2 regions of the Porticoccus sp. GXU_MW_L64 genome follow, and region 2 is predicted to be linked to the other one. Evidence: predicted binding sites of a transcription regulator. Region 2 holds the regulator's gene; the other holds the start of a gene.
What was found. The regulator LexA, encoded in region 2, represses DNA repair genes until DNA is damaged. The targets are predictions, from matches to a motif close to ACTGTNTNTANANACAGT.
Positions count from the first base shown of each region.

Region 1 (15,261 bases), on a different contig from region 2:
CAATGCAACTTGTACTTCGTCACCTACCTCCAGAGTGCATTCGCCGTTCTCGTCCAGGAACTGGTTGGCGGGAATAACACCTTCGGATTTCAGGCCGGCGTGAACGGTAACCCAGTCGCGGTCAACATCGATAACAACGCCAGTAACGATGGCGCCAGGGGCCATCTCAACGGTTTTTAAACTCTCTTCAAAGAGTTCTGCAAAGCTTTCGCTCATGAACAATCTACCTGTAGTAGCGGGCCTGCATCCAGTTGAATGGATGATGCGGAAGCCCTTAGCCGTACAGTCAGTTATACGGGTCATCTATATATAGGAAAAACAGCGCGCGATTCTGACTGATCACACCATTTTCCCGCTTTTTAAGCGTAAATTCGGCTTACAAACCCCAAGCGGGGATACCTCTTTGAGAGACAATCACCAGCACCGAATTCAGCACTTCTTCAATGGTCAGGGACGAGGAGTCGATAACCACTGCATCGTGGGCCGGCACCAGCGGGGATACGTTACGGGTTCTGTCCCGTTCATCCCTTTCCCGCACCTGTTCCACGAGGGCGGCGAGGTTAACAGATTCACCCTTGTCAAGCAACTGCTTGTAACGGCGCTCCCCGCGTACTTCCGCGCTGGCATCGAGGAATATTTTCACCTGCGCCAACGGGAACACCACCGTACCCATATCGCGGCCATCCGCCACCAGGCCCGGCGCCTGAATAAATACCCGCTGGCGGTGCAACAACGCGTCGCGCACTGCGGGAATGGCCGCCACTACCGAGGCATCGGCGCCGGCGTCTTCGGTGCGAATATCGCGGCTGACATCTTCCCCTTCCAACCGCACCCTGACGCCTTTGTCGGTGGTTTCAAAGGCGATATCCAGGTGGGCGGCGAGTACAGAAATTGCCTCAATGTCGTCCAGGGCCAAACCATGACGACGCGCCGCCAACCCCAACAGGCGATACAGTGCACCACTGTCCAGGTAGTGATACCCCAAATGCCTGGCGAGCAGCTGGCAAATAGTGCCCTTGCCAGAACCACTGGGGCCGTCGAGGGTGATTACGGGTACTTCTATTGTCATAAATACGTTCCGTGTGAGATTCAATATCTCAGTTCTATTCGATAAGCACGCTTGCTACGCAAGCTACAGGGCGGGCTTCGCCCTTGCAGGACGCCCACTTTGTGGGCTACAGCTAACAGGGGCGCTTTTCCTGTAGCGCGTCAGCGCGTCCTGTCACCTGTAACCTGTATTCCTACGCTTTGAGCCAGTTCCACAAAACCGGGGCAAGCTACAGGGCGGGCTTCGCTCTTACAAGACGCCCACTTTGTGGGCTACAGCTTACAGGGGCGCTTTTCCTGTAGCGCGTCAGCGCGTCCTGTCACCTGTAACCTGTATTCCTACGCTTTGAGCCAGTTCCACAAAACCGGGGAATGATGTCGCCACATTGTTACAGTTGTTAATACGCACCGGGCCGGAAGCCCGCAACCCGGCGATGGCGAAAGACATGGCAATGCGGTGGTCGTCGCAACTTTCCACCTCGCCGCTACCGATCTGTCCACCATTGATAACCATGCCATCCGGGGTGGCTATGGCATCCACACCCAGTATCTGCAAACCGTCCGCCATGGCCTGAATGCGGTCACTTTCTTTCACGCGCAGTTCTTCAGCGCCGGTCAGTACCGTCTGCCCCTCGGCACAGGCAGCGGCCACAAACAGCGCCGGGAATTCATCGATGGCCAGCGGCACCTGATCTTCCGGTATGGCAATGCCGCGCAATGGCGCGTAGCGCACCTGAATATCTGCCACCGGTTCGCCGCCCACTTCGCGCTTATTGTGCAGCTCAATATCAGCACCCATCAGACGCAGAATATTAATCACGCCAATGCGAGTGGGGTTAATGCCCACATGCTGCAAGGTAATGTCGGAACCGGGAGCGATGGCGGCGGCCACCATAAAGAAGGTGGCAGAGGAAATGTCCGCAGGCACATCAATTTTCGTGGCGCTGAGCTTGCCGCCGGAGCGAACCGTGGCACTGGCACCGTCCCGCTCTACCGGGTAACCAAAGCCACACAGCATACGTTCGGTATGGTCACGGGTGGGAGCAGGCTCGGTGGTGCGAGTTTCCCCTTCGGCGTACAAACCCGCCAGCAACACGCAGGATTTCACCTGGGCGCTGGCCATGGGCAGAGGGTAATCAATGCCTGTCAGCTGGCTGCCACCTTTAATGCGCAATGGCGGCCTGCCATTGTCGGCGGTTTCAATGCGGGCACCCATGGTGCGCAACGGTTCGGCCACCCGGTTCATGGGGCGGCCAGACAGGGAGTGGTCACCGGTCAGCTCGCTATCAAATGCCTGACCAGCCAGCAGCCCCGACAGCAGGCGCATGGAGGTGCCGGAGTTACCCAGGTACAGCGGGCCCGCCGGGGCTTTTAAACCGTGCAGGCCAACACCGTGAATCGTCACTTTGCCATTTTCATTGGGGCCTTCGATCACAACCCCCATATCGCGAAACGCCTGCAGGGTGGCCAGGCTGTCTTCTCCCTGCAGAAAGCCGGTCACTTCGGTAACACCTTGTGCCAGGGAACCCAGCATAATGGAGCGGTGCGACATGGATTTGTCGCCGGGCACGCGGATATCGCCGCTAACGGTACCTCCCGGTTGCACGGTAAAGGTCAGGTTGTGGTTGTTTTCAGGTTCCATATACGCTTTCTTTTCCAGCATTTTTGTAAAGTGGTTACGGGCTTCCCGGGCGCGGGTGAACACTCCCAACAAGTATTCGCTGTCGCCTGTGTCGATGGCGGTGCGCATCTGGCGAAGGTTGTCTGTCAATCTGTCGATGGTGTCTACAATGGCACCTTTATTGGCTTGCGCTATGTCGTGCCACATCACCGGGTCGCTGCTGGCAATGCGGGTAAAGTCGCGAAAGCCGCCAGCGGCGTAGCGGAATATCTCGCGGTTGTCGCGCATGGCAGCCAGGGTATCCACCAGGGAAAAGGCCACCATGTGTGGCAGGTGACTGGTGGCAGCCAATACTTCATCGTGTTCGGCCACCGGCATTTGCTCCACAGTAGCACCCACCTGCCGCCATAGGGATTCCACCCTCTGAAGGTGTTCAGCGCCGGTGGCCTGGTCGGGGGTCAATATCACTTTGTGGTTAATAAAGAGTTCCGGGTTAACCGCTTCAATACCGCTGTTTTCGCCACCGGCAATGGGGTGACCGGGCACCAGTTGCGGCGGCATGTGGCCATAAATACGCCGGGCATCCGCCACTACGCTGCCTTTTACACTGGCCACATCGGTAATGGTAACGGCGTTGCTCACCTGGCTGGCGACTTCCTGCATGGTATCGGCTACCGCCAGAGTCGGCACCGCGATCACCACAACATCGCCATCGCCCAGTTCTGCAGCCACTTCGCCCAACGATAGCACTACGCGATCTGCCACGCCCAGCTCCACTGCGCGCTGGGCGGTTTCCGCCTTGCGAACTACGCCAATCACCTGGTTACAAAGTCCGCGCTCACGCGCAGCTTTGGCAAGGCTGCCACCGATCAGGCCGAGGGCGATTACAACGAGTTTGTTGATTTCAGAGGAAGGCATTAAAACATCTGCTCTATGTCATTCTGAGCGCAGCGAAGAATCTCTTACTATAAACAGGTACTGAGATCCTTCGCTGCGCTCAGGATGACAGTATTCGATGAGCTGCCCGTAACCCGCAACCCGTAACCCGCAGCTCAAAGCACGCCCTTCGGATAGGACCCCAACACCTTCAAATCCGCCACTTTGTCACGCACCTGATCCAATGCCTGACTCACGTTGGGGTCGTCCACGTGTCCTTTCAAATCGATAAAAAACACGTAATTCCATTTGGCGGTGCGGGATGGGCGGGTTTCGATACGGGTCAGGTCGATTCCGGCGCTGTGAAACGGCAGCAACAGGTCGTGCAGGGCACCGGCGTGGTTATTGGCCGTGACAATCACCGAGGTTTTGTCGTCGCCACTGGCGGGCACCTGCTGGCGGCCAATAATAAAGAAGCGGGTGGAATTGTCCGGGCGGTCTTCAATATTTTCACGCAGGCGGGTCAGCTCAAACAAATCCGCCGCCATATCACCGGCGATAGCCGCCGAATTCCACTCCCCTTTAACAAATTTGGCCGCTTCCCCGTTGCTGCTTACCGCTACCCGTTCGATGCTGGGGTAGTGGGCATCGAGCCATAAACGGCACTGGGCCAGGGACTGAGCGTGGGAGTAAACCCGGGTAATATTTTCCGGTTTGGTGTTGGGGCCGATCAGGAAGTGCTGGTGAATACGCAATTCCACTTCACCGCTGATGCCCACGTTGGAATCCAGAAAGCTGTCCAGTGTGTTGTTGACCACACCTTCGGTGGAGTTTTCCACCGGCACCACTCCATAGTCCACCGCACCGGCCACCACTTCACGAAACACATCGTCAATGGCTGCCATGGGCAGGGTAACTGCAGAGTGGCCAAAGTGCTTGATGGCCGCCTGCTGGGTAAAGGTGCCCTCAGGTCCCAGGTAGGCAACCTTGATGGGGTCTTCCAGGGCCAGGCAAGCGGACATGATTTCCCGAAACAGACGCGCCATTTCTTCGTCGTCCAAGGGGCCCTGGTTTTTTTCCAGCACCTTGCGCAATACCTGGGCTTCCCGCTCCGGGCGGTAAAACACCGATTCGCCGGCGGCCTGCTTTACCTCGGCTACCTGCTGGGCGCAATTGGCGCGCTTGCTGATCAGCGCCAGTAATTCTTTATCGATACCATCGATCTGCTGGCGCAGTTCGTTCAATTCGTTTTCGTTGGACATAGTTTCTCTACCGTCATCCTGAGCGCAGTGAAGTATCTCAAACTCCAAATCTGGTACAGAGATGCTTCGCTGCGCTCAGCATGACAAATTGTTAAGTTTCGGTGTCAGCTTGTGTTTTTTCATCCTGTTCTTCAATGCGCGCCAGGCCCACCAGTTGCTCGCCTTCTTTAAGGCGAATCACGCGCACACCCTGGGTGTTGCGACCCGAAGTGGAGATTTCTTCGCAGCGGGTGCGCACCAGGGTGCCCTGGTCGGAGATCAGCATCACCTCATCCCCGTCAAACACTTGCTCGGCACCCACCAACTGGCCGTTGCGTTCGGAGCTTTGAATGGCGATTACACCCAGGCCGCCACGCCCCTTGGTGGGGTAGTCTTCCACTGGTGTTTGCTTGCCGTAGCCATGCTCAGATACCGCCAGCACCTTGCCGCCCTCCTGAGGAATAATCAGCGACAGCACTTGCTCCCCTTCCGGCAGGCGGATACCGCGCACACCGCGGGATATACGCCCCATGGAACGCACATCGCCCTCGGCAAAACGCATGGCCTTGCCGCCAGAGCTGAACAGCATCACTTCGCTGTCGCCATTGGTGATGGCGGTGCCCACCAGACGGTCGCCGTCCACCAGGTCGAGGGCGATCAGGCCCACGCTGCGGGGGCGGGAGAAGGCGGACAGCGGGGTTTTCTTCACGGTGCCAAATTTGGTGGCCATAAAGATAAATTTGTCGTCGCTGTACTCGTCTACCGGCAAAATGGAGGTCACCCGTTCCCCTTCTTCCAGCGGCAACAGATTCACCATGGGGCGGCCACGGGATTGACGCCCGGCCACCGGAATCTGGTACACCTTCAGCCAGTACACCTTGCCCGCATTGGTAAAACACAAAATGGTGGTGTGGGTGTTGGCGATCAGCAGGTGTTCAATAAAATCTTCGTCTTTTACCTGAGTGGCAGACTTGCCCATACCGCCACGGCGTTGAGCCTGGTAGTCATCCAACGGCTGGGTCTTGGCGTAGCCACCGTGGGAGATGGTCACTACCCGGTCTTCTTCACTGATCAGGTCTTCCACGGTCAAGTCGTGCTTGGATTCGATGATTTCCGTGCGGCGCTCGTCGTTAAACTCGCTGACAATGGCGTCCAGTTCTTCGCGAATCACTTCCATCAGCCGCTCGGGGCTCGCCAGAATACCCAGGTACTCGGCAATCTCCGCCAGTTTGTCCTGATACTCCGCCAGCAGTTTGTCGTGCTCCATACCGGTGAGGCGGTGCAGGCGCAGCTCCAGAATGGCCTGAGCCTGTTCCGGCGACAGATAGTACATGCCATCCCGCTGGCCAAATTTGTCTGACAGTTCTTCCGGGCGGCAGGCATCGGCGCCGGCACGCTGCAGGAATTCGCTGATCTTGCCGGACGCCCAGCCACGGGCAATCAAGGCTTCTTTGGCTTCCGCCGGGGATTGCGAGGATTTGATCAGTTCGATCACTTCGTCGATATTGGCAATGGCCACCGCCAGGCCTTCGAGAATATGGCCGCGCTCCCGGGCTTTTCTCAGCAGGTAAACGGTGCGGCGGGTTACCACTTCGCGGCGGTGGCGAACAAAGTTTTCCAGCAGCTCTTTCAGGTTGAGCAGCTTGGGCTGGCCGTCCACCAGCGCCACTGTATTGATGCCAAAAACAGTTTCCAGCTGGGTTTGCGCGTACAGGTTGTTGAGCACCACATCGCCCATTTCGCCGCGCTTGATTTCAATAACCACCCGCAGACCGTCTTTGTCAGACTCATCGCGCAGTTCGGAAATGCCTTCGATCTTTTTCTCTTTTACCAGCTCGGCGATTTTCTCAATCAAACGCGCCTTGTTCAGCTGATAGGGAATTTCGTGAATAATGATGCGCTCTTTGCCCTTGGCGTCGGTTTCCACCTCTGCCTTGGCGCGCATGTAAATGCGCCCGCGACCGGTGCGGTAGGCCTGCAAAATGCCCGCCTTGCCGTTGATAATGGCGCCGGTGGGGAAATCCGGCCCCGGCAGGTGCTCCATCAATTCGTCGATGGTGATGTCTTCGTTTTCAATCAGCGCCAGGCAAGCGCGAATCACTTCCCCCAGGTTGTGAGGCGGGATATTGGTGGCCATGCCCACGGCAATACCGGAGGAGCCATTCACCAGCAGGTTGGGCACCCGGGTGGGCAACACGTCCGGCATCATCTCGTTGCCGTCGTAGTTGGGCACAAAATCCACGGTTTCTTTGTCGAGGTCCGCCAACAGGGAGTGGGCGATTTTGTCCATGCGGATTTCGGTATAGCGCATGGCCGCCGGGGAATCGCCGTCGATGGAACCAAAATTGCCCTGGCCGTCCACCAGCGGGTAGCGCAGGGAGAAATCCTGGGCCATGCGCACAATGGTGTCGTACACCGCGGTATCGCCGTGAGGGTGGTATTTACCAATCACATCACCCACCACACGGGCGGACTTTTTGTAGGCCTTGTTCCAGTCGTTCTTGAGTTCGTTCATGGCGAACAGAACCCGGCGGTGCACCGGTTTGAGACCGTCGCGCACATCCGGCAAGGCCCGACCGACGATCACGCTCATGGCGTAATCCAGATAGGATTGACGCAGCTCGTCCTCGATATTTACCGGCAGGATTTCTTTGGCGATATCACCCATGCTTTTGTGTATTCCTTATGATTTTTTATGACCCGATAGAGGCCAGACACAAGCGCGGGATAATAGCATAAAAAAGGTAACAGGACGCAGGCTTTGCCTGCTGACAGAACGGGCTTCGCCCTTACCGGTTACAGGGGTGTTCCTGTAGCGCGAAGCGCGTCCTGTCACCTGTATCCTGTGTCCTTCCACCTGTATACTGCGCGCTTCGTCAACACGCAGAAAAGCACTATGATCCCCACCCCCGTGGACCTGATTATCAACGCTCGCTGGCTGGCGCCGGTGGTTCCCCGCAACCAGTTATTGCAAGACTGTGCTGTGGTGATTGCGCGCGGTGAAATTATCGCCATCACCACCCAGAAAGAAGCCGCCAATCAATATACTGCCAGCGAAACCGTTGACCTTGACGAGCATTTGCTGATTCCCGGCCTGGTAAACGCCCACGGCCACGCTGCCATGAGCCTGTTGCGCGGCTATGCAGATGATCAGCCACTGCACACTTGGCTCAGCGATCATATCTGGCCAGCGGAACAGCAGTGGGTAGACCAGCGCTTTGTCCGTGACGGCACCAACCTGGCCATGGCGGAGATGATCCGCAGTGGCTCCACCTGTTTTGCCGACATGTATTTTTTTCCGGAGGCCATTGCCGAAGCCGCCAGCCGCACCGGTATGCGCGCCCAGGTAGCCTTTCCGGTATTCGACTTCCCCAGCAATTGGGGCAGCGGGCCCGACGATTACATACACAAAGGCCTGGCGCTGCGGGATGACCACAAAAACGACAACCTGATTCAGATTGCCTTTGGCCCTCACGCGCCCTACACCATTTCCGACGAGCCCCTGCAAAAAGTCGCCACCTATTCCGAGGAACTGGCGACACCCATTCATATTCATCTGCACGAAACCGCCCAGGAAATCAGCGACGAAAAAAGCAACAGTGGCCTGCGCCCAATCGAGCGCATCAATCAGCTGGGAGCCTTGTCGCCACTAACCCAGTGCGTGCATATGACCCAGCTGAACGACAACGATCTGACGCTGTTGCAAAACAGTGGCGCCCATGTGATCCACTGTCCGGAATCCAACCTCAAACTGGCCAGCGGCCTGTGCCCGGTTCAGCGATTACTGGATAACAGCATCAACGTGGCACTGGGCACCGATGGCGCCGCCAGCAATAACGACCTGAGCCTGTTGAGTGAATTGAAAACCGCCGCACTGTTAGCCAAAGGCATCAGCGGCGACGCCAGCGCACTGAATGCCCACAGCGCCCTGCGCATGGCCACTCTTAATGGCGCCAAAGCGCTGGGCATGGCCGACCGCATTGGCAGTATAGAAGTGGGCAAAGCGGCGGACCTGACCGCTGTGCGCCTGGACGAACTGGAAGCCCACCCCCTGTACAACCCGCTATCGCAACTGGTGTACAGCGAATGCAGCCACCGGGTGAGCCATGTCTGGGTGAATGGCAAGGCATTGTTGCGGGAACGAGAGCTAACCACGCTGGATCAACAAGAAATCATTGCCAGAACAAAAGAATGGCAGCAAAAGATAGTCAACAGGTAACAGGGCGGGCTTCGCCCTTACAGGTTACAGGCCCGCTCCGCCCTCCCTGTATCCTGTCACCTGTAAGCGCGCAGCGCGCCCTGTAAACTCTATTAAAAACGAAGCGAAGATATGTCAGAACTCAATGTAGATAATTCCGAAGTCGCAAAGTTTGAAGCCCTCGCCTCTCGCTGGTGGGACCCGAACAGCGAATTCAAGCCCCTGCACGACATCAACCCGCTGCGCGCCAACTGGATTGACCAACACTCGCCGGTGGCGGGTAAAAAAGTGCTGGATGTGGGCTGTGGCGGCGGTATTTTAAGTGAATCACTGGCGCAACGGGGCGCACGGGTTACCGGCATCGATATGGGCGAAGCGCCACTCAATGTCGCCAAACTGCACGCACTGGAAAGCGGTATTGTCGTGGATTATCAGCAAATTACCGCCGAGCAACTGGCCACTGAACAAGGCGGTGAATACGACGTTGTTACCTGCCTGGAAATGCTGGAACACGTGCCCGACCCGGCATCGGTTATTACCGCCTGCACACAACTTGTCAAACCTGGTGGCCATGTGTATTTCTCCACCATCAACCGCAACCCCAAAGCCTACCTGTTGGCCATACTGGGAGCTGAATATGTACTCAAGCTGCTGCCCAAAGGCACCCACGAATACAGCAAATTTATTCGCCCCTCAGAACTGGGAAACTGGGCCAGAAAAGCGGGACTGAGTATCGAGCATATGACCGGCATGACCTACAACCCGCTTACCAAAACCTATCGGCTGGATAACCGGGATGTGGGGGTAAATTATCTGATTCACTCTCGTAAACCCGAATAGTCTCCAACCCGTCATCCTGAGCGCAGCGAAGGGTCTCAATAGTGGCTGCAACACTGAGATTCTTCGCCGCGTTCAGAATGACAGAGTAAAAAGAGAACAACATGCCAAAAATCGACGCTGTACTTTTTGACCTGGACGGTACCCTGCTGGACACCGCTCTGGACTTTACCGATGTGGTGAATCAACTGCTGCGGGAAGAAAATCGCGCCACCATGGATTATTCCCAGGTGCGCAGCGCAGTTTCACACGGCTCTGTTGGGCTGGTGGAAACCGCTTTTCAACTTGCCGTTGACGATCCGGCCTTCGACCCGTTGCGACAGCGATTGCTGGATTTGTACATCGACAGATTAACCAACAAAACCCGGCTGTTTCCCGGCCTGGACAGATTGCTCGCCCGCCTTGAGGCACACACTATCCCCTGGGGCATAGTCACCAACAAACCGGTGCTTTACACCACCCCTATCGTTGCCGGCCTGAACCTGAAACCGGCCGCGGTGGTCTGTCCAGATCACGTTACCAACACCAAACCCCACCCGGAATCGGTACATCTGGCCTGCCAGCAGATTGGCTGTCAGGCACAGAATACCCTGATGGTGGGCGATCATTTACGGGATATAGAGGCAGGCCGCAATGCCGGGGCCACCACCATCGCCGCCGCCTACGGCTACCTGAACCCGGATGAAGATGTCAGCCACTGGCAGGCGAATTACATTGCCCATCAATCCGAAGACTTACTGCCCATTGTGGAAAAACTGTTATGACCGAAAGTGCCACTGCACAAAATTATCAGGCCGCCCACGATTGCCTGGCCAACCGCATTATTGTGGTAACTGGCGCCGGTGACGGCATTGGCCGCACTGCCGCGCTCACCTTTGCCAGCTGCGGTGCCGAAGTGATTCTGGTGGGCAGAACCACAGCCAAACTGGAACAGGTGTACGATGACATCGTCGCCGCTGGCGGCCCACAACCGGCCATTTTCCCTCTGGACCTGGAAAGCGCCACAGAGGACCACTACTCCGAAATGGCCGACAAGTTGTTCGAAGAATGCGGACGCATTGATGGCCTGCTGCACAACGCCGGCCTGCTGGGGCAGCGCACTCCCATCACCAATTACAAACTCAGCACCTGGCAGCAGGTAATGCAGGTAAATGTGACCGCCGGATTTGCCATGACCAAAGCCTTACTGCCGCTGTTGGAAAAATCGAAAGACGCATCGGTGATTTTTACCAGCTCCAGCGTCGGGCGCACGGGCCGCGCCTACTGGGGGGCTTACGCAGTATCAAAATTTGCCACCGAAGGCCTGGCGCAAGTGCTGGCCGAAGAAGTCGAGGGCATTGGTCATATCCGGGTGAACTGCATCAACCCCGGCGCCACCCGCACCGCCATGCGCGCCGGTGCTTACCCGGCGGAAGACCCGGGCACATTGCCAACTCCGGAAGACATAATGCCGGCTTATTTGTACTTGATGGGGCCGGAGAGTAAAGGGGTTTCGGGGGAAAGCATAGATGCACAGTAAATATGGCTAGACCAACATACCAAGCAAACGGCGGATTACGCTGCGCTAATCCGCCCTACGAGACTGCGCGTTAGCGGGGTTATTCAGTTTTTGCGGCCTTTGGCCCGCAGGCGCTGTTCCTGGCGTTCGCGGTTTTTGCGCTCTTGGGGGGTAAGACTGGCAATGCGTACTTTGTCGATGCCCGCCTGTCGACACAGGGCCTTGATGTCTTGCGGCTCCAGGTCGATCCACTGGCCTTCGCGCAGGTAGGACGGGAAAAATATGGGCCCGAAGCGCACTCGCTTGAGGCGGTTAACTTCCACATCCTGCGATTCCCACAGGCGGCGTACTTCCCGGTTGCGCCCCTCCATCAAGGCCACGGTAAACCAGCGGTTGGCGCCGTTGGCTTCACCGGGGACGATATCGGAAAATTTGGCCATGCCATCTTCCAACAGCACCCCTTCGCGGAGTTTTTTAAGGCTGTCTTCCGACACATCTCCGTGCACTCGCACCAGATATTCCCGGTCAATTTGGCTGCTGGGGTGCATCAGTTTATTGGCCAGTTCGCCATCGTTGGTAAACAGCAGCAAGCCACTGGTATTGATGTCCAGGCGGCCCACAGACACCCAGCGTTCCCCCATCAGTTTTGGCAGTCTATCAAATACCGTGGGGCGGCCTTCCGGGTCGTTGCGGGTACAGATTTCCCCCAGGGGCTTGTTATACAGCAGCACCCGCAGGCGGGTGTCGGCGGATTTGCGGGCAAAGGGTTTGCCATCCACCTGAATACTGTCGTCGGTGGCCACCCGGTCTCCCAGGGTGGCCACCTTGCCATTGACCTGCACGCGGCCATCGGCAATCCACTGTTCCAGCGCCCGGCGGGAACCAAGCCCGCCAGCGGCCAATACTTTTTGCAGCTTTTCGGTAACCGTTGCTTCAGACATCGTCGCGCCTGTCCGGGTTGTTATCGTGCTGTTCCGGAGTTGGTGCCTCGCTGTGATCGACCGGGCTTTCATCCACATCTGCCTCAGTGGGCTGCTGTTCCGTGTCCACTTGGGGTTGATCGATATCCAGCGTCAGTTCCGGGTCGATATCTTCCAGGTCGCGAAGGTCCCCCAGTGTCGGCAATTCTTCCAGGCTGGACAGATTAAAGTAATCGAGAAACTGTTTGGTGGTGGCATACAGTGAGGGTCGCCCGGGCACATCCCGATGGCCAACCACCCGTATCCACTCGCGTTCTTGCAGGGTTTTGATGATCTGCGAGCTTACCGACACCCCTCGAATTTCTTCAATATCACCACGGGTAATGGGCTGGCGATAGGCGATTAACGCCAGGGTTTCCAGCATGGCGCGAGAATACTTCTGTGGCTTTTCTTCCCACAGGCGGTTGACCCACTGGGACAGCTCCTGACGCACCTGGAAACGATAACCGCTGGAGACTTTTTTCAGTTCAAAACCGCGGCCAGCGCAATCCACTGCCACTTCTTCCAGTGCAGCGCGAATGTCGTCGCGGTCGGGGCAGGCATCTTCTTCAAACAGTTGTTCGATGTGGGGAATATCCAGCGGCCGCGCCGCTGCCAGCAGTGCGCCTTCGATAATGTTTTTCAGTCGGGTAATGTTGATATTGGTATCCATAAAAACAATCTTTTCTGCGCGTCATCCTGAGTATAGCGAAGTGCGAAGAAGAGATTGACTCGCACCTTCCTTGGTGCTCGGCTCTACGAGCCGTCTTCGACGCCCAAATTGGCATTCCTGCCAATTTGTCTTCGCTACACTCAGAATGACAAATCAGTAACAAGCCTCATCAAGCGGCTCTTGCCTTGACATGTATTGGGCCAAACAGCTCGCTCTGCACGATTTCCACCAGCGATTCCTTGATCAGTTCCATCACCGCCAGGAAGGTGGTCACCACACCAACACGGCCTTCGTGGGCGGTAAACAGGCTGACGAAAGGCACGAATTGCTGGCCTTTGAGCCGTGCCAGCACTTCGGTCATGCGCTCGCGTGTCGACAACAATTCCCGCTGCACCTGGTGGCTTTCAAACATTTCAGCCCGACGCATCACTTCCGACAGGGCCAGCAGCAGTTCCTGCATGGAGACTTCCGGGTGCGGGCGCTCGCAACTGCGATCCGGCTCCTTGGCGGAGGCGATAAAGGTATCCCGCCCTACTCTGGGTAATTCATCTATATCTTCTGCGGCCTGTTTAAAGCGCTCGTATTCCTGCAAACGGCGAATCAGTTCGGCGCGGGGGTCGTCTTCGTCTTCAATTTCTTCCTGGCGCGGCAACAGCATGCGGGATTTGATTTCCGCCAGCATAGCCGCCATCAGCAGGTATTCCGCCGCCAGTTCAAAATGCATGGCCTCCATCAGTTCGATGTAAGCCATGTACTGACGGGTGATTTCCGCCACATTGATTTCCAGAATATCGATATTCTGGCGCTTGATCAGGTACAGCAGTAAATCCAGCGGGCCTTCAAACGCCTCCAGTATCACTTCCAGTGCTTCCGGCGGAATGTAAAGGTCTTTGGGCAAATCCGTCACCGCTTCGCCATACACCATGGCGAAAGGCATTTCTTCCTGGCTGGGAGAAAGCTGCGGTTTTGGTTCGCTGTCGATGATAGGAGAATCGTTCAAAGGTTTTACCGGTTGACGAAAAATGGGGATTATACAGCAGCAGGTAACAGGATACAGGACGGGCTGCGCCCTACAGGATACAGAAACTGCCCCCCTGTTTCCTGTAGGGCGCAGCCCGTCCTGTAAGCCCCACAGGGGCGACCTGTAGCCTCGGAGAGGCGTCCTGTCAGCCTTCAAAAAGGCTGACATCCCCCATTCCCCGGCGAAGAATTTGCGGGCTGTCGTCCACCATATCCACCACCGAGGTGGGTTCCAGGCCGCAGTAACCGCCGTCGATTACCAGGTCGATGCGGTGTTCCAGCAGGTCGCGGATGTCGTAGGGGTCGGTGAGCGGGTATTCGTCGCCAGGCAGTTGCAGGGTAACGCTCATCAACGGCTCCCCCAGCTCTTCCAACAGCGCCAGTGCCACGTTGTTTTGCGGCACTCGCAGGCCCACGGTTTTACGCTTGGGGTGCATCAATCTCCGGGGGACTTCCGACGTGGCCTGCAACACGAAGGTGTAAGGCCCCGGGGTCAACCCTTTCAACAAGCGGTAGCGCACGTTGTCCACTTTGGCGTAGCTGGCCAGTTCCGACAGGTCACGACACACCAGGGTGAAATTGTGGCGTTTTTCCAGCTGACGGATAGCGCGGATTTTGTCCAGCGCCCTCTTGTCTCCAATATGGCAGCCCAGGGCGTAGGCGGAGTCTGTGGGATAGGCGATTACACCACCGGCGTGAATGATTTCCACCGCCTGTCGAATCAGGCGCGGCTGAGGATTGTCCGGGTGTATGGAGAAAAACTGGCTCATGGGCAACTACAGATACACAAAGCCGCGCAGCTTACAAAATTTCCCCACCCTCTGTCTTGTTTTTTCTGTCCTCTGCCTTCTGCCTTCTGTCCTCTAAACGGAGAAAGCGCTCGGTAAACTCTCCCGCCGGTATTGCCTTGCTGAACAGAAAGCCCTGCAACAGGTTACAACCCAGCTCTTTGAGCATGTGCCGCTGTTCCTCGGTTTCCACCCCTTCAGCCACGGTTTCCAGCCCCAGGTTATCCGCCAGGGCGATGATGCCAGCGACAATGGCACGGCCGGATTTGTCGCTTTCTTCCAGGTCGTTGATAAAGGCGCGGTCGATTTTCAGGGTGTCTACCGGCATGTGTTTCAGGTAATTGAAGGAGGAATAGCCACTGCCAAAGTCATCGATGGCGAGAGTAATGCCGGTGGCCTTGATGTCGTTCAGGGTGTCGATAATATAGTTGTTTTCTTCCAGCAGCATGCTTTCGGTGATTTCCAGTTCCAGCAGATGTGGTGGCACCTGGCACTGCGCCAGA
Region 1 is NZ_JBRKJK010000016.1:47,384-62,644, reverse strand. Features, by position in the region: gene rpsA (30S ribosomal protein S1) at 1-216, opposite strand, end outside; gene cmk ((d)CMP kinase) at 377-1,069, opposite strand; gene ACVBEJ_RS12555 (bifunctional prephenate dehydrogenase/3-phosphoshikimate 1-carboxyvinyltransferase) at 1,355-3,586, opposite strand; gene pheA (prephenate dehydratase) at 3,721-4,806, opposite strand; gene gyrA (DNA gyrase subunit A) at 4,898-7,453, opposite strand; gene ACVBEJ_RS12540 (TRZ/ATZ family hydrolase) at 7,682-9,004, shown strand; gene ubiG (bifunctional 2-polyprenyl-6-hydroxyphenol methylase/3-demethylubiquinol 3-O-methyltransferase UbiG) at 9,116-9,823, shown strand; gene ACVBEJ_RS12530 (HAD-IA family hydrolase) at 9,925-10,584, shown strand; gene ACVBEJ_RS12525 (YciK family oxidoreductase) at 10,581-11,339, shown strand; gene rluB (23S rRNA pseudouridine(2605) synthase RluB) at 11,423-12,259, opposite strand; gene scpB (SMC-Scp complex subunit ScpB) at 12,252-12,950, opposite strand; gene ACVBEJ_RS12510 (segregation and condensation protein A) at 13,120-13,950, opposite strand; gene ACVBEJ_RS12505 (L-threonylcarbamoyladenylate synthase) at 14,117-14,740, opposite strand; gene ACVBEJ_RS12500 (EAL domain-containing protein) at 14,772-15,261, opposite strand, start outside.
Region 1: ACVBEJ_RS12555 (bifunctional prephenate dehydrogenase/3-phosphoshikimate 1-carboxyvinyltransferase) is a predicted target of LexA. The motif match lies at 3,627-3,644, and genes of this name have one in related genera.

Region 2 (15,261 bases):
AATCGGCGCTTGAGATCCTTCGTTGCGCTCAGGATGACAGGATCACTCCCATTCCACCTTCAATCCATAAATCCCCGGCAGATTGCGCCAGTACCCCAGATAATCCATGCCGGAGCCAAACAGGTAGAGATCACTGGTGCTCAGGCCGACAAAGTCCGGGCGTTGTTTGGCGCGCTCGCGGTCGTGGCGTTTTTCCACCAGTACGGCGGTAAATACTTCTTCGGCGCCCTGAGCGCGGCAGTGTTCGGCGATGGCTTCCAGGGTAAAACCTTCGTCAAAAATATCGTCCAGTATCAATACGGTGCGGCCTTTCATGTCCAGCTGTGGCCGGGCCAGCCAGTTGATATCGCTGCCAATCATTTCGCCTTGATAGCGGGTGGCGTGCAGGTAGTCCAGTTCCAAGGGGAAGCGCAGCAGTGGCAACAGCTGGCCGGTAAACACTACGCCACCGTTAAGCACGCAGATCACAATGGGATTTTTGTCCGCCAGCTTTTCAGTGATGTCGGTAGCGATGCGTTCGATAGCGGCGTCTACTTCTTCGCCGGAGCTCAGCTCCAGGGCGTAATCGAGAATTTCTACAACGTCTGGCAAATTATTTACAGATGAATCACTCAAAAGGTTTATGCCCCTGCGGTGTTGGTGGTGCGGTGTTAGTGGTTATGCCATCTGGCACGTGGAGAGTGGATGTGGGGTACGCGATTTCTGCGCCGTGGCTGTCGATGATGGCGGCAATCTTCAACAATACGTCCTGCTTCACTTCGTGAAACTGCACCCAGTTGCAGGTTTTGGTAAAGGTGTAGACAAAGAAGTCTACGGAAGATGCCGCAAACCCATTGAAATTAACAATCAGGGTTTGTCTGGTATCGATTTCATCGTGGGCCTGCAGCATGGCTTTTACATCGCCAACAATGGCGTTCATGGCGGCGATGTCGTCGTAGCGAATACCAATGGTTTCGTAGATGCGGCGGTTGGTCATGCGCGACGGATTCTCGATGGATATTTGAGTAAACACCGAGTTGGGAATATACAGCGGGCGCTTGTCGAAGGTGCGAATGCGGGTCATGCGCCAACCGATATCTTCCACAGTGCCCTCTATTTCCTGATCCGGTGAACGCACCCAATCCCCCACTTTAAAGGGGCGGTCGAAGTAGATCATCATGCCGCCAAAAAAGTTGGCCAGTAAATCCTTGGCGGCAAAACCCACGGCAATGCCACCGATACCGCCGAACGCCAGCAGGCCGGAAATGCTAAAACCAAACACCTGCATCACAATCAGCAGGGCACTGATAATCACTGCCGCCCGCAGCAGTTTGCCCACGGCTTTGGCGGTGGTTTCATCCACTGGCGGGGTCTGATATTCCGGGTTGAGGAAATTGCGTTCGGCGCGCTTGAGGAAGTTAAGCAGAAACAGCATCACCAGGAAAATCACCGCTACTTTATTGGCTTGAGCAATAAGATTTTCCCAGGCCGGGTCGCTGCTAAAGGCAATTTCTGCGGCGAAGTTAATACCCAGAATCCACACCAGCCACACCAGTGGCCGCCGGAAGGCTTCGATCAGGGCATCGTCCCATACAGTTTTGGTTTTCGCAGCCTGTTTCTCCAGGCGGTTAATCACTTTATTGACCAGAAAACCCAGGGTCAGCGCAATAAGGACGATCAGAAACACTTCCGCCATCCACAGGAATTTCGCCCCGACAACGGCGGCCAGCCAGCTTTCTATTTGCTGCACATCAATCTCCTTGCACCAGCTGTTGCAGCCGGGTTTGGGTATTCAAATAACGGGGGTTAGACCGCAACTGCTGCCAATCTACGGTGCCCCTGCCAGCCATGCGCTGCAAACGCTCAGGGCTGGGTAGCGGCTGTTGTAGGGCCTTTTTTTGCGTCTCTTGTTGCATCTCTTGTTGCATGTTTTCTTGTAAGTGCGCCAGCACCTCCAAGGCACCTTCGCGGCAATTGCATGCCAGCACCATATCACAGCCAGCATTCAGCGCAGCAGCGGCTTTTTCGGCGTAACTACCGGCGACATCGGCCCCTTTCATGGACAGGTCATCACTGAAAATCACACCGTCAAACCCCAGCTCGCCACGGAGTATGTCCTGCAGCCAGAATCGGGAGAAACCCACGGATTCCGGCACCACTTGCGGAAATACGATATGAGCGGGCATCACCGCTGTACAGCGACCCGCCAGCCGTGCGAAGGGAATCAGGTCGTTACTGCGAATGGCATCCAGAGGGCGTTGATCAAAAGGGGTTTCCAGATGGCTGTCTGCCCGCACCGCACCGTGGCCGGGAAAGTGCTTGCCGGTAGCCGCCATGCCCGCTTCTGCCATACCGTCGATAAACGCGCCAGCACAGGCCACCATCTGTTCCGGGTTGTCGGAAAAAGCTCTGTTGGCAATTACGGTGCAGCTGTCTTTATCCAGATCCAACACCGGTGCAAAACTGAAGTCGATACCGCAGGCGCGAATTTCGCTGGCCATCAACCAGCCAGTATCCCGGCACAGGGCCAGGCCCTGCTCAGTATCCTGGCGATAGAAATCACCCAGGGTTTGCATCGCTGGCAGGCGTGTAAAGCCAGCTTTAAAACGTTGTACCCGGCCACCTTCCTGATCCACTGCCAATAGCAGTTCAGGGCGAATCGCACGAATATCATCCACTAACGCGCAGATCTGCTGCCGGGATTCAAAATTGCGGGCAAAAAAGATCACGCCACCCACTTGGGGCTGTTGCAGTAACTCGCGTTCGTCAGCGCTGAGAGCAACGCCCTCCAGATCGAGCATCAAGGGGCCTATGGGCATATCACTTAACCCTATGGACAGGTGGTAAAGGAGGCCACGTTAAGAGCCCCCCGCGGCAATGTCAACGCATCTTTTTACCACCATCCGCCACTCCATACTGGTTGCTTTTTGAGCAACCGGATTTGTGGACTCACTACCAGCTGGCACCTAAAATAGTGGTTCATTTCCGCCGCCTTTGGAAAGCCCTTCCCATGCCCCATACATTTCTGCAACACCTCTCTGCTGAACTCGAACAAATTCACGCCGATGGCCTGTTTAAAGGCGAGCGCATCATCACCTCCCAACAAGCCGCTGACATTACCGTGGAAGGTGGCCAGCGAGTGCTGAACTTCTGTGCCAACAACTATCTGGGACTGGCCAACCACCCGACGTTGATCGACGCGGCCAAAAGCGGCCTGGGCAAGCACGGCTTTGGGGTGGCTTCGGTACGTTTTATCTGCGGCACTCAGGATATTCACAAAACTCTGGAGCAGAAGCTGAGTGAGTTTTTGGGCATGGAAGACACCATCCTCTACTCCTCTTGCTTCGACGCCAACGGCGGTCTGTTTGAAACCCTGCTGGGCCCGGAAGACGCCATTATTTCCGATGCCCTCAACCACGCCTCCATTATCGACGGCGTGCGCCTGTGCAAAGCCAAACGCTTCCGCTACGCCAACAACAATATGGCGGAGCTGGAAGCCCGCTTGCAGGAAGCCTGCGAAGCCGGAGCGCGCTTTAAACTGATTGCCACCGATGGCGTGTTTTCCATGGACGGCGTGATCGCCGACTTGAAATCCGTGTGCGACCTGGCAGACAAATACGATGCCATTGTGATGGTGGACGATTCCCACGCGGTGGGTTTTTTGGGAGAAAACGGCCGCGGCTCTCACGAATACTGCGATGTGATGGAGCGGGTAGACATCATTACCGGCACCCTGGGCAAAGCCATGGGCGGCTCCTCTGGCGGCTACACCGCTGGCCGCCAGGAAATTATCGACATCCTGCGTCAACGCTCCCGGCCATACCTGTTTTCCAATTCACTGGCACCGGCGGTGGTGACTGCCTCTATCAAAGTGGTGGAAATGCTGTCCCAGAGCAAAGACCTGATCCAGAAGCTCAACGACAACAGCCGCTACTTCCGTGAACAAATGACCGAGGCCGGTTTTACTCTGGCCGGGGCAGACCACGCCATTATTCCGGTGATGATCGGCGACGCTCGTCAGGCCGCCGAGTTCGCCGACAAAATGTTGGCAGAAGGCATCTATGTGGTGGGCTTTTCATTCCCGGTAGTGCCCAAAGGCCAGGCCCGCATTCGCACCCAAATGTCTGCCGCCCACAGCCGCGAGCAATTGGATAAAGCGATTGCGGCGTTTGTTAAAGTGGGCAAGGAATTGGGGATTGTTTGACGTTCGATGTTAGACGTTTGACGAAAAAGCAGTTCGGAGCGCTGAGCTCAATTCGTCCAACGTCGAACCTCAAACGTCCAACCGAGGGCGTAACATGAAAGCACTATCGAAGTTAAAACCCGAACCCGGCATCTGGATGACCGATGTGGCCAGGCCGGAGATGGGCCACAACGACCTGCTGATCAAAATGCGTAAAACCGCCATCTGCGGCACGGACATGCATATCTACAACTGGGACAAGTGGTCCCAGGACACCATTCCGGTGCCCATGGTGGTGGGCCATGAATTTGTCGGCGAGGTGGTAGACATGGGCCAGGAAGTGCGCGGCTTTGCCGTGGGTGACCGGGTGTCCGGCGAAGGCCACATTACCTGCGGCCACTGCCGCAACTGCCGCGCCGGACGCCGCCACCTGTGCCGCAATACCGAAGGTGTGGGCGTGGATCGCCCCGGTGCTTTTGCGGAATACCTTGTGATTCCCGCCTTTAACGCCTTCAAGTTACCCGACGACATCCCCGACGACCTGGCAGCCATTTTCGACCCCTTTGGCAACGCGGTGCACACCGCCCTGTCGTTCGATCTGGTGGGCGAGGATGTACTGATTACCGGCGCTGGCCCCATAGGTATCATGGCGGTGGCCATTGCCAAACACTGCGGCGCGCGCCACGTGGTAATTACCGATCTCAACGACTACCGCCTGGACCTGGCCCGCAAAATGGGCGCCAGTCGCGCTGTCAATGTGGCCAATGAGAAATTGCCCACGGTAATGAAAGAACTGGGCATGACCGAGGGTTTTGATATCGGCCTGGAAATGTCCGGCGTACCGGTGGCCTTTAACGACATGCTGCACAACATGAACCACGGCGGCCGCATTGCCATGCTGGGCATCCCACCTGGCGAGATGGCTATCGACTGGAACCAGGTGATATTCAAAGGGCTGATATTAAAAGGTATTTACGGCCGCGAGATGTTTGAAACCTGGTATAAAATGAGCAGCCTGATTCAGAGCGGCCTGGACCTGGCACCCATCATCACTCACCACTACCCTGTGGATGATTTCCAGCAAGGGTTTGAAATGATGGCCTCCGGGCATTCGGGGAAAGTAATTTTGGATTGGCTCAAATAATATTGTCATCCTGAGCGCAGCGAAGGATCTCGATGTTCATCCACACAATGAGATCCCTCACTGCGTTCAGGATGACGTAACTGGAAAACAACGTCTATGAAAATAAACATCATCACCACCGGCGGCACCATCGACAAAATTTACTTCGACGCCAAGAGCGACTACCAGGTGGGCGACCCGGTGATTGGCGAGCTGCTTAAACGCATGGAAGTGGGCTTTGAGTTTGAAGTGACCTCTGTATTGCGCAAAGACAGCCTGGACCTCACCGACGAAGATCGCCAGCTTATCGTCGACCGGGTAAAAAACTGCGACAGCGATTATGTTCTGGTAACACACGGCACCGACGGCATGGTGGAAACCGGCAAATGGTTGCGGGAACAGGTACCGGGGAAGCACATTCTGATGACCGGTGCTCTGCAACCGGCGGTCTTCCGCGAGACCGACGCCATCTTCAATATCGGCTGCGCCCTTGGCGCTCTGCAAGCGGTGCAGCCAGGGGTTTATATCACCATGAATGGGCAACTGTTTGACGCCACCCGAGTGGTAAAAAATGTCGCCGCCAACCGCTTTGAGCCCGCAAACCCGTAAAACCCACTTTTTATCCGTATCAAAAGGGTCTTAACGGCCCTTTTCACCGTCATTTCTTTAGATATTTTTTTCATTACCCAGCCGCTTTTTATTCTTCTCTCCTATAAGCAAAATCACTTTTCCATCGCTAATTCCTTGAATTTACGATGCTTATAAAAAACCACTGTTGCCGTAAAAACCAATGCGCGCTGTAGGCACCCAACGGCGATAGGCAAGCCACTTCAGCAATGATAGGGTTTTAGGGCCTGTTCACACTAATTGAATCGCCACTGTTGTAACTCGATTAGTGTGAACAGGCCCTAACTCAACATCCAGATGGGAGCACAGCCGTGGCCAAACACTACCCTGAAATTGGTTCCTGGTATCAGGACGCTGCAGAGGATGTGTTGTTTGAAGTGGTCGCGGTAGACGACAGTGCCGGCACCATTGATATTCAATTACTGGGCGGCGAAATCAGCGAACTGGATTTTGAAACCTGGGGGCAAATGCTGATACTCAGCGCCGAAGCGCCGGAAGACTGGCGCGCCTCCTACGAACTCAGCCGCGAAGACAGCCACGAACTGGACGACATTGTTATTCCCGACAACGTTCAGGACCCCCTGGCAACCCTCGATATAAACAACGGCTAACTCCTCAACTTCAAGCAACTCTACCCTGCTTTCCAACGACTCTGTCATTGCGAGCGCAGCGAAGCAATCTCGACCAGAACACCGCAAACAGCATAAGATTACCGAACTGCTGTGCTTTTCGCCATGGCAGCACAGTTTGGAAATTCAATAGTTTGGAAATTCCCCTTGCATCCACGCCCTCACAGAGCCATACTGGACAAAGTTACAGCTGTATATAAATCCACATTTATGTTTGCCAAGACTTTCCCAGCCAAAGGAAAATCCAATGATTGACCTCACCGCCCGCCAGCAGCAAATTCTCGAACTGATCAAAGAGTATATCTACGATACCGGCTTCCCACCCACCCGTGCCGAAATTGCCGAAACGCTGGGCTTCCGCTCTGCCAATGCCGCCCAGGAGCATCTCAAGGCACTGGAGCGCAAAGGTGTTATCGAGATTGTTCCCGGCGGCTCACGCAGCATTCGCCTGCTGGTGGAAGACGGCGTACCGGATGGCTTGCCGGTGGTGGGCCGGGTAGCTGCTGGCAGCCCGATTCTGGCAGAGGAAAACGTCGAGGATTACTACGAAGTACCAGAACAACTGTTCTACCCTGCCGCTTCCTACTTTTTAAAAGTACAGGGCATGAGCATGAAGGACATTGGCATTATGGATGGCGACCTGCTGGCGGTTCACCGTCAACAGACAGCGGAAAATGGCCAAGTGGTGGTGGCTCGGGTGGACGATGAGGTTACTGTGAAACGCCTGAAACGCACTCGCAGCAAATACGAAATTCACCTGTTGCCGGAAAACGAAGACTTCGAGCCCATTGTGGTAAATCTGCGGGAACAGGAATTTGCCATCGAGGGGCTGAGCGTGGGGGTTTTACGAACGGATATGTAATTCATCCCGTCATTGCAAGGAGTCCGGAGAACAACCTGGCAATCTTGATAACCCCCGTTGGCTGCGCTCGCAATGACGGGGTTTTAATGCAACAACCGCGGCGATTCCTCGCGCACTTCCTGTTCCATCGCTTCTTCTTCATTGATCTGCTCAACCACCTCAATACCCGCATCAATCATGGCTCTGGCCACTTCCACACTGGATTCTTGCAGATAATGCCGGGCCTCTTTGGAAAAACATATTCGCACCAATGGCTCGCCGCCACCATCCGTGCGTTGCAACGCGTAGTCACCGTTGGAGAGTTGAACAATTTCGTAAAGCGTAGTGGGCATGGGGTTACATCTGTTAAACCAGAGAATTGGGAGAGTTTAGCACAAAACAGAGGTGACAAAACGGGAGCTGCACCCGCTACAGAATACAGTTGCCCCCCCCTGTAAGCGCACAAGCGCGCCCTGTTACCTGTGAGCGAAGCGACCTGCCACCTTTATTTCTTCTTGCGCTTATCCTCAATCTCCCACTTGCCGCCCTTGTACCAGGCGCGGAAGCCGGTGGACTTACCTTCCACCTCCGCCTGCACATATTGCTCCTTGGTTTTACGGCTGTAGCGCACGTAGGTGGGCACACCGTCCGGATCGGCTACCGGAGCAGACCACAGGAAGCTGTATTTGGGATCGATGGAGTCCTTATGAGGCAGCATCTCGGCGATTTGCGGCGAGCGGGTTTCCCGGTGCTTGGGAAACTGACTGGCGGCCAGGAACAGGCCGCTGGCACCATCGCGCAGAATGTAGTGGTCGTCCACTTTCACACACTGCAATTCCGGCATGGGCACCGGGTCCATTTTTGGCGGTGCCGGCTGGCCGTTTTTCAGCAGTTTGCGGGTGTTCTTGCAATTTTCGTTGGTGCAGCCAAAGAACTTGCCAAAGCGACCGGTTTTTAGCTGCATTTCGCTGCCGCATTTGTCGCAGTCCAGCACCGGGCCTTCGTAGCCCTTGATCACAAAGGTGCCCTGCTCTACCTCAAAACCATCGCAATCCGGGTTGTTGCCACAGATATGGATTTTGCGCTTTTCGTCGATCAGATAATTTTCCATGGCGGAGTTGCATTTTTTGCAACGGCGCTTGTCCATCAGCTGACGTGCTTCCGCTTCGTCATCGTCGTCTACGTTTATCGCCTCATCCCCGGGCAGCAGGTTTAGGGTGCCTTTGCAGCGCTCTTTCGGCGGCAGGGCGTAGCCCGAACAGCCCAAAAACACCCCGGTACTGCCAGTGCGCACCATCATATGACGGCCACATTTGGGGCAGGGAACATCGGTTTCCGAGGGCGCATTGGGGCGCATGCCCTGTTCGCTCTGCGCCTGTTCCAGCTTGGCGGAAAAGTCGCTGTAAAAGCGGTTGAGTACGTCCTGCCAATCCAGGTCGCCGTCTGCCACCTTGTCCAGGTATTCCTCCATGGCGGCGGTAAAACCGTAGTCCATCAGGTCGGTAAAGTTCTCGTTGAGGCGGTCGGTGACAATATCGCCAATTTTTTCCGCGTAAAAACGCCGGTTTTCCACCCGCACGTAACCGCGATCCTGAATGGTGGAGATAATCGATGCATAAGTGGATGGGCGGCCGATGCCGCGTTTTTCCAGCTCTTTGACCAGTGACGCCTCGCTGTAGCGCGCTGGTGGTTTGGTGAAGTGCTGGTTGGGAATGAGGATATTCAGGTTCAGTTCGTCGCCCACGGCCAGGTCCGGCAATTCCACATCGTCGTCTTTCTTGCGATGAGCAGGCAGCACTTTCAGGTAGCCGTCAAAACGAATCACCCGGCCCTTCACCCGCAGTTCGTAATCACCGGCGGTGACGGTAACCGTGGTGCTGGTAAATTCCGCAGGCACCATCTGGCAAGCCACAAACTGCTGCCAGATCAACTGGTAGAGCTTGCGGGCGTCCGCCTCCATGTCCGACAGGTCACCGGGCATGATGTCGATATTGGAAGGGCGAATGGCTTCGTGAGCTTCCTGGGCGCCGGATTTGCTGCTGTAGGCAATGGCGGCGTCGGGCAGGTATTTATCGCCAAAACGCACGCCAATAAATTCCCGACAGGCCTCCACCGCCTCTTTGCTGAGGTTGGTGGAGTCGGTACGCATATAAGTGATGTAGCCAGCCTCATACAATCGCTGGGCCATCATCATGGTTTTCTTCACCCCGTAACCAAGGCGGGTACTGGCCGCCTGCTGCAGGGTGGACGTGATAAATGGGGCTGATGGCTTTGAGCGGGTTGGTTTGTCTTCCCGATGGCTGACTTGATAATGGGCCGGTTTCAGCTGCGCCAGGGCAGCGTCAGTTTGCGCTTTGTTGCCGGGACGAAAGGCTTTGCCCTGATGACGGGCCACATCAAAGCGGATGATTTGCTCAAGGTCGTCGGCACAACGCTCCAGATCCGCCTGCACCGTCCAGTATTCTTCTGGCACAAAGGCGCGAATTTCCCGTTCCCGCTCCACCAGCATTTTCACCGCCACGGATTGCACGCGCCCGGCGGACAGACCACGGGCGACTTTTTCCCACAGCAGCGGCGACACCATATAACCCACTACCCGGTCGAGAAAGCGGCGCGCCTGCTGCGCGTTAACCCGGTTGTTGTCCAGTTCGCCGGGTTCGGCAAAGGCACCTTTAATGGCACTTTTGGTAATTTCGTTAAACACCACCCGCTTGTAGCGGCCCAGGTCACCGCCAATGGCTTCCTGAAGGTGCCAGGCAATGGCCTCCCCCTCTCTATCCAAGTCCGTGGCCAGATAGATATGGTCGGCGTCTTTGGCGAGTTTTTTCAGCTCCGCCACCACCTTTTCCTTGCCTGGCAGAATCTGGTAATTGGCCTTCCAACCGCGATCCGGGTCAATGCCCATGCGGTTGACCAGTTGTTCTTTGGCTTTGCGGCGCTTGTGTTTGGCTTTTTCTTCCGGCGACATTTTACGGGTCAGGGCAGCGGCCTTGGCGCGAGCCTTTGGGTCTACGGGCTGGCGAGCACCACCGCCGGTGGGCAGATCACGAATATGACCCACACTGGACTTCACCGTATAATCCTTGCCCAGATACTTGTTGATGGTTTTCGCCTTGGCCGGCGATTCCACAATAACCAGTGATTTTCCCATATAGTTTTCAATCCGATTAGCAGCTCATCCCGGCCGCAAAGTCAATACCAACGTCAAACGATCGCCCCAAACTGAACCCTCAGCGGGGTGAAAGTGGCGAATATACACGCACAGAACCGGCACAGGTCAAGAAAAATTTTTTCTTCCCAGAAAATAACTGATAGTAATGAAGGCTACTTTTGCAGGGTTTGTCGCAGGGTTTTGAGAACATCCACAAGGGCGCAAACATCCCCCTCCTCCCCCTGTTCCAGCCAGTGAACCGCCAGCCCCTGACGGGACGCAACAAGGCCGGTAACTCCGGAGGGCAGGCTGGGCAACAACTGCCCCAGCGATTCCTCAATACTCAGTTCGGCAGGCCCCTGAAACCAGCGCCAGTTGGACCATTGCGCCTCCATACCACGACGACTGTTGTGGGTTAACACCCAGGGCCGCAACCCCTCCGGGGCATTGCCACCCCAGGGCAAAAGATAGCTGACAGAATCCAGATCGCGCTCATCATCCCGGGCATCCGGACGGCGGGCAAGTTTCACATGCAAGCCGGCGGCGGAAGCGCAGCGGCGCAGGGTTTCCAGTTTTTTTTGCCTTGGAGATGATTTAAGTCCAATAATGGGCGAAAGAATCAGCGCCAACACCACAATGACCCAAATATATTCCATACTTTCAATAGACCTTTAATTAATTGAGGAGACTGCCCATGTCCAGCTATCAACACATCCTGGTCGGCCTGGATTTGTCACCGGAATCCCGGCAAGTGGTAGACCGGGTCGCCGAATTGTATGCCAGTAACCCCAACGAGCGGCCGAAAATCACGTTGATGCACGTACAGGAACCGCTGTCATTTGCCTACGGCGGCGATATACCCATGGACTTGTCCGAGGTTCAAAGCCAGCTGGAGGAACAAGCCCGAAGCCGTCTGGCGCAGCACGGTAGCACACTTTCTGTGGCCGCAGAGCAGCAGAGGGTCATGGTAGGCCAACCAGCTCACGAACTGCATCGCTACGCGCAAGAAAACCAGGTAGACCTGATTGTGGTGGGCAGTCACGGTCGCCACGGTCTTGCCCTGTTGCTGGGGTCGACCGCAAACGGCGTTATACATGGCGCAGACTGCGATGTACTGGCGGTGCGAATAAGGGAGGAAAACTGAATTTTACATTCATAATCTATGAAGAACTGTCGATAAAAGATAAAGTCAAACATTTGTTTTAACAGTATCTCAGGGCTTTTTATGAAGTGGCGCGCTATTTTCGCGATTTCAGCATTTATCGGCTGTGGCAGTTTGGTTGCCGCGCCGGAAAGCAGCGACATCACCAGCGGCGCGATTGTTATCAACCCCGGCTCACTCAACAGCGTTGACAGCAGCCAGCTGGAACAACAACGGCAAGACTACCAGCAAGCCCTTAAAGCCCTGCGCCGGGGCAACAGCAATGAGTTCCACCGGCTACTGGGCAAGCTGCAACACTACCCCCTGAAACCCTACCTGGAATACGCGCACCTCCAGCCCCGGCTGCACAAGCTGCCACGCCTTGAGATAGACAGTTTTCTGGACCGTTACCAGGGCCAGCGCATCGCCGACAGGGTGCGTTTACAGTGGCTTCGCGCCCTGAAAAACAGCAGGCGTGGCAGCGACTTTGTGCACTACTACAAGCCCAGCCTTGCAGACGCCAAACTGCGCTGCTACTACCAGTACGCCCGCTACCGCACCGGCAACGAACAGCAACAACAAGATGCTTTGCAGCAGGGGTTGGTTCTGTGGAACCAGGGCAAATCCCAACCCAAAGCCTGCAACAAGTTGTTTGCGCAGCTGGAAGAACACCAACTGATCGATGACAAGCTCATCTGGCAGCGCTACAGCAAAGCGCTTTCCAACCGCCAGTACAAGTTGGCCCGCTACCTGCAAAAACGGCTTAAGGCAGAGCCCTACTCCACCTGGGCTGCCAATGCCAGCGCTGCCAGTAAAAATCCTCATCGCATTGGCAACTATGCCCAGTTTGCCGATCAAAGCCCGGAAATGCTGGCGGTAATCGAGCACAACCTGCGCCGCCTCAGTCGTGAAGACCCACAGGCAGCGCTCAAGCACTGGCAGCGTTATCGCAGCAGTCACTCTTTCAAAATGCAGGCCAAGGGCCAAATTAACGAGCGCATTATCAAAGGCCTGCACAAAGAGAAAGCCAGTGCAGCGGCGGATCAGTGGCTGCATCAGACCCTGCCCGAAGCAACCCCTGCACTGTTGGAATGGCGCATTCGCCAGGCCCTGAACGCTGCTCAATGGAGCGATGCTCAGCAGTGGCTGCAGCTTTTGCCCCAGGAATATCGCCAGGAGTCCCGCTGGCAATACTGGCAAGCGCGGCTGGCGCAAAAACTCAATGGCGAAGACCCGGCACCGGTGTATGCAGAGCTGGCTCAGCAGCGCAGCTTTTATGGTTTCCTGGCCAGCGAATGGCTGGGGGGCAGTTACCAGATGAACCACACACCGGCGCAAGCCAGTGATGCCGATGTGAAAATGCTGGCGTTGATTCCCGCCATGGCCCGCGCCCGGGAGCTGTATCACCACGGCGACACACTGGCGGCCCGGCGAGAGTGGCAATACGCCAGCCGCAATTTCAGCGAACGCCAGTGGCAACTGGCCGCAGAACTGGCGCAAAGTTGGGGCTGGAGCAACCAGGCCATCGTCAGCATGATCCAGGCGAGTTTTTGGAATGACATTGAGCGCCGCTTTCCCATCGACCACCACTCGCAATTCGCCCACCAAAGCACCGAACTGGCTATCCACAAGCACTTGCTGCTGGCCCTTGCCCGCCAGGAAAGCGCCCTGGCCACAGACGCCATATCTCCCGTTGGCGCCCGCGGCCTGATGCAACTGATGCCCGCCACCGCCCGGCAAACCGCCCGCAAGTACAAAATCCACCTGGCAAATAATGAGCAACTGCTGGACCCGCAAAAGAATATCGAACTGGGCAGCCGCTATTACCGGGAATTGCTGGACCGCTTTAACAACAACCGCATCCTCGCCACCGCCGCCTACAACGCCGGCCCTCACCGGGTAAAGCGCTGGCTGGAAAACAGCGACATGCAACTGCATTTTGATGCCTGGATTGAAACCATTCCCTTCAAGGAAACCCGCCACTACGTGCAAAACGTGCTGGCGTTTTCCATGATCTACGCTCACCTGCTGGGTTCGGATAGCCGCATGCTCGACGAGCAGGAAAAGGCCCAGCTGCTATAACCCATCGAGATAATCTTTCCGTAGGGTGGATTAGACGCGTAGCGGCGTAATCCACCGACTTCCTGTAGATTTGGCGCAGGACATGAATCCCCAGCTGCTTGCCGTGACTCGCCGTAAATACATCCCTGTAGACTCGTCGCCAGCATCCATGCTGGCCACGGTCACGGCAAGCAGCTGGGGATTCATGTCTTCAAGTTTGGGCGCAAAGCGATACACTACCCATCCTGAAAATTAACAAACCTCTAAACACCGTGAACTCTTTAATCGATATCGGCCTTAACCTGGCCAGCAAAGCCTTTGCCAATGACCGCGATGACATTTTGCAGCGCGCCTTGGAAGCCGGTGTTCAGCATTGTGTACTTACCGGCACGGATATGGAAAGCAATGAAATTGTCGCCCAGCTGTGTGAGTACTATGCCGAGCAATTCCCCAATATGCTGTACTGCACCGCAGGCGTGCACCCCCACCATGCCAGCGAATGGACAGACAACAGCGCCGAAGACTTGAAAGCCTTGGCGAGTAAATCTCAGGTAGTCGCCATTGGCGAAACCGGGCTGGACTTCAACCGCAATTTTTCCACCCCCGAGGAACAACAGCGAGCCTTTGAAACCCAACTGCAAGTAGCAGCAGAAGTGGGTTTACCCGTATTTATGCACGAACGGGACGCCCACCAGCGGCAACTGGAAATCCTTAGGGAATATCGGGATCATTTGGTAGATGGGGTTATCCACTGTTTTACCGGCACCAAACAGGCCCTGTTCAATTACCTGGATATGGATTTACATATCGGCATCACTGGCTGGATATGCGACGAACGCCGGGGCACCGAACTGCAGCAACTGGTAAAAAACGTCCCCTTGCAAAGGTTAATGCTGGAAAGCGACGCCCCCTACCTGCTGCCCCGTACTATCGACCCAATGCCCAAACACCTGAAAAAAAGCCGCCGCAACGAACCGGCGTTTTTGCCTTGGGTATTGCAGGAAGTGAGCCGGCATTATGAATTGCCAGAGAAGGAAATAGCGGCGGGGACTACGGATACGGCGAAACGCTTTTTTCGCATTTGATTGCACAATAGCGACGAGCCATTTGGTAGAAAATTGTCATCGCGAGGGAGCGCAGCGACCGAGATCGCCGCGCTCTGTTCACAATGACAGACGCTCCGGCGGCTATCATCTGTAGCCGCAACGCGGGCGTCCTGTTCACTGTAAGCGCAAAGCGCGCCCTATCTTTTAGGGCTTGCGAAACTTCAACGTCCAGCGATCCGTATTCCCCGTCACCGACTTGCGTCCTACTTCGTAACGCAGTTCATCGTCCAATTTGTAATGCAGTGGCGAGTAGCCGACCAATTCAAAACCTGCGGCCTGTATTTCCACAATGGCTTGTACCGGATCAAAACGGCGGCGGTTTTCTCGGGTTAGTTCCTGCATATGGCGGCGCGTGTGGTCTACCACACCGTAAATGCCGCCGGGTTTCAGTGCCGCAAAAGCCGCTTTGTTCAATTCCTT
Region 2 is NZ_JBRKJK010000006.1:214,720-229,980, forward strand. Features, by position in the region: gene ACVBEJ_RS06405 (hypoxanthine-guanine phosphoribosyltransferase) at 43-615, opposite strand; gene ACVBEJ_RS06410 (mechanosensitive ion channel family protein) at 608-1,735, opposite strand; gene nagZ (beta-N-acetylhexosaminidase) at 1,731-2,798, opposite strand; gene ACVBEJ_RS06420 (glycine C-acetyltransferase) at 2,990-4,183, shown strand; gene tdh (L-threonine 3-dehydrogenase) at 4,278-5,306, shown strand; gene ACVBEJ_RS06430 (asparaginase domain-containing protein) at 5,403-5,894, shown strand; gene ACVBEJ_RS06435 (DUF6763 family protein) at 6,224-6,523, shown strand; gene lexA (transcriptional repressor LexA) at 6,789-7,403, shown strand; gene ACVBEJ_RS06445 (hypothetical protein) at 7,487-7,735, opposite strand; gene topA (type I DNA topoisomerase) at 7,888-10,533, opposite strand; gene ACVBEJ_RS06455 (hypothetical protein) at 10,707-11,189, opposite strand; gene ACVBEJ_RS06460 (universal stress protein) at 11,228-11,677, shown strand; gene ACVBEJ_RS06465 (transglycosylase SLT domain-containing protein) at 11,759-13,756, shown strand; gene ACVBEJ_RS06470 (TatD family hydrolase) at 14,008-14,820, shown strand; gene ACVBEJ_RS06475 (class I SAM-dependent methyltransferase) at 14,986-15,261, opposite strand, start outside.